2 linked regions of the Thalassospira sp. TSL5-1 genome follow. The main gene of each other region encodes a partner of the protein of the gene in region 2 in a complex. Links are inferred from orthologs where the notes say so. Each region holds a gene or a part of one and is shown on either strand. Other genes may lie near its edges.

The links. Proteins that work in one complex are often made in the same cells at the same time.
Region 1: the proteins of groL (region 2) and metK are in contact, whole or in part, in a cryo-EM structure (PDB 8P4O), measured with the Escherichia coli proteins. The link is inferred for Thalassospira sp. TSL5-1 from one-to-one orthologs.

The regions. Positions count from the first base shown.
Region 1 is NZ_KV880638.1:113,856-116,797, forward strand. It holds metK (methionine adenosyltransferase), read right to left. Parts: upstream 2,089-2,942; coding sequence 913-2,088; downstream 1-912. Other genes in the region: trmB (tRNA (guanosine(46)-N7)-methyltransferase TrmB), read right to left, coding at 92-805; LF95_RS10000 (helix-turn-helix domain-containing protein), read right to left, coding at 2,419-2,919. UniProt on the Escherichia coli protein: Catalyzes the formation of S-adenosylmethionine (AdoMet) from methionine and ATP.
Region 2 is NZ_KV880639.1:237,905-240,815, forward strand. It holds groL (chaperonin GroEL), read right to left. Parts: upstream 2,329-2,911; coding sequence 673-2,328; downstream 1-672. Other genes in the region: LF95_RS17970 (zinc-dependent alcohol dehydrogenase family protein), read left to right, coding at 1-444; groES (co-chaperone GroES), read right to left, coding at 2,391-2,678.

The DNA of each region.
Region 1 (2,942 bases), on a different replicon or contig from region 2:
AAGGTATCGAAGAATGCTGCTTTTTGAGTTCATAAAAAAGGCCCTTCGATCATACGAAGGGCCTCAAAATTCAGCTTATTGTATACCGTAATCAGGTACGGGTTTTCCGACGGAACCGCAAATAATTGCACTTTTTACCCTGGCGCAACGCCTTTTGCTCATAGCGGGTTTTTACCCAGTCTTCCGGCGGATTGCGCCAGTCATCGGGACTTTCGGCAAGCCATTCAAAATCCGGGTGATTATGCAAATGCTGGAGTGTCCATGAAATATACTGCATGTCATCGCTCGCCACCCGAAACTCACCACCATCCTTGATCAAGCGCGCCAGCAAGGCCAGGTTTTTCGGCCCGACAAAACGCCGTTCCGCATGGCGCTTTTTCGGCCACGGGTCGGGAAACAGCAAAAACACCCGGTCAAAACAGGCGTCTTGCAGTTTGTACAGCAGCGGACGGGAATCATCGGGCACGATGCGCACATTTTCCAAATTCCGCTCGCTAATATGGCGGATCATGCTGCTGACCCCGTCCATATAGGGTTCACAGCCGATAATACCGACATCCGGGTTGGCTTCAGCCTGGCCTGCCAAATGCTCGCCACCGCCGAACCCGATTTCCAGCCACAATTCCCGGCGATCGGGCGCAAAATAGCTGCGCGGGTCAATGCCGGCCTGTTCGGGATAATCAATGGTCAGTTTTGGCAACAGTTCATCCATCAGAACTTTGCGCGACGCCTTGGGCGCACGGCTGCCACGGCGGCCATAAAAATTGGGGCGGTCTGGGGTCGGAATGGGTCTGTTGCTACGCATGGTTTTTCTGGCAGTTTAAAAAGCGAAACGGGCGGTTTTAAAAACCGCCCGCCTCATAACATGTCTGGCGATTTTGGCAAATCACCTATCCATCATCACTGGCTTAATCAGGCACCAAAAGCCGATTTAAGGTCGTCAACCAGGTCGGTTTTCTCCCAGGAGAAGAAACCGCCATCACGCGGTTGACGGCCAAAGTGACCATAAGCCGAGGTGGGCGTATAAATTGGCGCACACAGATTAAGATGCTCGCGAATGCCGCGCGGGCTCAGATCCATCAATTCGCGCAGAACCTTGCCCAGCTTGATTTCATCCACATTACCGGTTTGGTGCGTGTTGACATACAGGGCCAACGGCTTGGAAACACCAATGGCGTAAGCCACCTGAATGGTGCATTTGCCTGCCAGACCTGCTGCAACCACGTTTTTCGCGAGGTAACGCGCCGCGTAAGCTGCCGAGCGGTCAACCTTCGTCGGGTCTTTACCCGAGAATGCGCCGCCACCATGCGGTGCCGCCCCGCCATAGGTATCCACAATGATTTTACGGCCCGTCAGACCCGCATCACCATCCGGCCCGCCAATCACAAAACGGCCTGTCGGGTTGATGTAAATCTCGTCCTGGGACGGCAACCAGCCTTCCGGCAAGGCGGCTTCGATATAAGGCAAAACAGCTGCGCGGACTTCTTCCTGGCTGACACCGTCATTATGCTGGGTAGACACCACAACCGAAGTTGCACCGACCGGTTTGCCGTCAATATAGCGCAACGTCACCTGGCTTTTGGCATCCGGGCCAAAAATGCCGGATTTTCCGGAATGGCGGTCTTCAGCCATCTGACGCAGAATCCGATGCGAAAACTGAATCGGGGCCGGCATTAATTCGTCGGTTTCATCACAGGCATAGCCAAACATGATGCCCTGGTCGCCCGCACCAAGATCCTTGTTGTCCTTGGAGTCGACGCCCTGGGCAATATCGACAGACTGTTCATGCACATGGCAGGAAATGTCAGCCGTCTTCCAGCTAAAACCTTCCTGATCATAGCCGATGGCACGAATGGCTTCGCGTGCGGCCTCGATCATGGTTTCATCATTGGCAACGCTTGCCGGGCCACGCACTTCACCCGCCAGAACAACACGGTTGGTCGTGGCCAGGGTTTCAACAGCCACACGGGCATCCGGATCAGCGGCCAGAAAAGCATCAACGATCGAGTCGGAAATACGATCGCAAACCTTGTCCGGATGGCCTTCAGACACGGATTCGCTCGTGAACAGATATTCTTTATGAGACATATAAACCTTCTCCGGTGAAAAGGGAGTTTCCAAAAACTGGACCGGAGGGCCGCGATACGATCGTATCGTTCAGCGCCCACTTAGCCTTTTTTTCCGTGGTGGCAAGCGGTCCAAATCCGTCCACGTCATCGGGTTGTCATATCCCAAATGGAAACATGACCCAAGCATTTTAAGCCTGTCAGATAAAAATAACGGCAATTTTTATCATAACGCCCCTGTAAAACAGGCAAAGGGCCATCTCTGATACAAAAACGCATCCGGCAGGAAAACCGGATGCGTTCAGTTCGCAGTGCTTTAACATCGCCAGACATTCATGCCCGTCAGGGATGTTTACTTGCTGTCGCCTTCGTCTGTCGAATGCAGCACGCCCATTGCCTTGACCAATTCAAAAACGCGTTTGCGCTGAACCGGATCAACAATACGATAATAGGCACGGACCAGTTCCAGCGTTTCCCGACGGTTCATCGGATCGTTATCAAACGGGTCCGGGCTTTCCGACATTTCACGGCGTTCATGCACCGTTTTTGCCGAAATTTCGTCGGGCATATCGTCAAAAAAGAATGAAACCGGTACTTCAAGCACACGGGACAGGTCATAAAGGCGCGATGCACCCACGCGGTTGGCACCACGTTCGTATTTTTGCACCTGCTGGAACGTCAGGCCAATAGCCTCGCCCAGCTTTTCCTGGCTCATTCCCAAAAGAGTACGCCGCAACCGCACCCGGGAACCGACATGAATATCTACCGGGTTTGGTTTACCATTGGCCGTCCGACCACGCCCACGCCCACGCGTATTCTTCACAATCATCACACTGTCATCCTTCGGCGACATCGTCTTGTCCTTCTCACACTCCG
Region 2 (2,911 bases):
ACCGACGAGGCCCGCCTGGAAATGGCCCGCCAATTTGGCGCAACCGACACCCTGACTGTTGGCAAGGATGATGTCATTGCCTCGGTCATGGACATGACTGATGGCCTGGGCGTTGATGTTGCCATCGAGGCCGTTGGCGTCCCGGCAACCTTCGATACCTGCCAGAAAATCGTTTCAGCAGGCGGCAACATTGCCAATGTCGGCGTTCACGGTACCGCTGTGGATCTGCATATCGAAGAGCTTTGGATTAAAAACATCAATATCTCGATGGGCCTGGTTAACACCAACACAACCCCGATGCTGATGAAAACCATGCAATCGGGCAAGGTCAAACCCGAACAGTTGATCACGCACCGCTTCAAACTTGACGAGATCGAACAGGCCTATGAAGTCTTTGGCAACGCATCACGCGAAAAGGCCATGAAGGTTATTCTAACCCAATAACCGGCATCGCCTGCCCGTTCCGCAGCACGGACAATAGACCTTCGACATTCACCGGGGCACTTCTTTGCAAAAAGAAGTGCCCTTTTTCACGCCGTCATTCCACCCCCTACAAGGCAATTAACGCAACCTACCGACGCGCGCCTTTCCTTGCCCATATGCCATAAGAAAAGGGCCCCGCATTGCTGCGAGGCCCCCTTCCTAACCGTAAGGTCGCTTGGTTGGTCTGGCTTAGAAGCCCATACCGCCCATGCCACCCATACCGCCCATGCCACCCATATCCGGGGCGCCACCAGCAGATTTTTCTTCCGGCTTTTCAGCGATCATGCATTCGGTGGTGATCAGCAGACCAGCAACCGAAGCGGCATCCTGAAGCGCGGTACGAACAACCTTGGCCGGGTCGATGATGCCGGCTTTAACCAGGTTGGTGTATTCGCTCTTCTGGGCGTCGAAACCGTATTCAACGTCGTCCTGTTCCAGCAGCTTGCCTGCAACAACAGCACCGTCAACACCGGCGTTCTGTGCGATCTGACGAACCGGAGCCTGCAGAGCGCGACGAACAATGTCGACACCGATGGTCTGGTCGTGGTTTGCACCTTCAAGACCGTCAAGCGCGCGGGTTGCGTACAGCAGAGCCGTACCACCACCAGCAACAATGCCTTCTTCAACAGCAGCGCGGGTCGCGTGCAGGGCATCGTCAACGCGGTCTTTACGTTCTTTCACTTCGATTTCCGAAGCGCCACCGATTTTGATCACGGCAACACCGCCAGCGAGTTTCGCCAGACGTTCCTGCAGTTTTTCACGATCATAATCAGAGGTGGTTTCTTCGATCTGGGCACGGATCTGACCAACGCGGGCTTCGATCTGAGCTTTTTCGCCGGAACCGTCAACGATGGTGGTTTCTTCTTTGGTGATCGTAACCGATTTCGCGGTGCCGAGCATGTCAAGCGTAACGCTTTCAAGCTTGATGCCGAGGTCTTCGGAAACAACCTGACCACCGGTAAGGATGGCGATGTCTTCCAGCATGGCTTTACGACGGTCACCAAAGCCCGGAGCCTTAACAGCAGCAATTTTCAGGCCGCCGCGCAGCTTGTTGACAACCAAGGTTGCCAGGGCTTCGCCTTCAACATCTTCAGCAATGATCAGCAGCGGCTTGCCGGACTGAACAACGGCTTCAAGCAGCGGCAGCATCGGCTGCAGCGAAGAAACCTTTTTGTCGAACAGCAGGATGTACGGGCTGTCGAGTTCAGCAACCATCTTTTCCGGATTGGTTACGAAATACGGCGACAGGTAACCGCGGTCGAACTGCATGCCTTCGACAACGTCGAGTTCGGTGTGCAGGCCTTTTGCTTCTTCAACGGTGATAACGCCTTCGTTACCAACTTTTTCCATGGCTTCAGCGATCATATCGCCGACTTCACGGTCGCCGTTGGCAGAAATGTTACCAACCTGTGCGATTTCGTCTTTACCCGAAACCTTACGTGCACGGCTGATGACAGATTCAATAACCTTGCTGGTTGCAAGATCAATACCGCGCTTCAGATCCATCGGGTTCATGCCAGCAGCAACAGCCTTGTTGCCTTCACGCACGATTGCCTGGGCCAGAACGGTCGCAGTGGTGGTGCCGTCACCGGCCAGATCGGCGGTTTTGGAAGCCACTTCGCGCAGCATCTGTGCGCCCATGTTTTCAAACTTGTCCGACAGTTCGATTTCCTTGGCAACCGAAACGCCGTCCTTGGTCACGCGCGGTGCGCCAAAGGACTTGTCGATAACAACGTTACGGCCTTTCGGGCCAAGCGTTACCTTGACAGCGTCAGCAAGGATATCAACACCGCGCAGCATCTTGGCGCGGGCGTCAGTCGAAAATTTTACGTCTTTAGCAGCCATTATATTCTTTCCTCTCTATGAGACGGATGAACATCAAACCTTCATCACCCAATTGGGCTGACTTAGGCCAGAATACCCATAATGTCGGATTCTTTCATGATCAGCAGTTCTTCGCCGTCAAGCTTGACTTCCGTGCCCGACCATTTGCCGAACAGAACTTTGTCACCAGCTTTAACGTCAAGGGCGACGAGCGAACCGTCTTCCTTGCGAACACCTGAGCCAACCGCGACGACTTCACCTTCCTGAGGCTTTTCTTTCGCGGTATCCGGAATAATGATGCCACCGGCAGTCTTGGTGTCAGATTCGACGCGACGTACCAGTACACGATCATGTAACGGACGGAACTTCATTTTCGACAACTCCGTTTGATAAGCTAAGGCTCAATTTGATTACAATACTAACCGGGACGAGCCATGTTAGCACTCACCCCCGGCGAGTGCTAACAGCATGTATGGGAAAGGGGGGAAATTGTCAACACCTCAAAGGTACAGGTCGCAAAAAAGTCATATTTCCTGCCGGTTTACCGGAGGGTGACATGCGCAGGTGCCCCCGCCCTATGACACAGGCAAACCCCAACGACAAC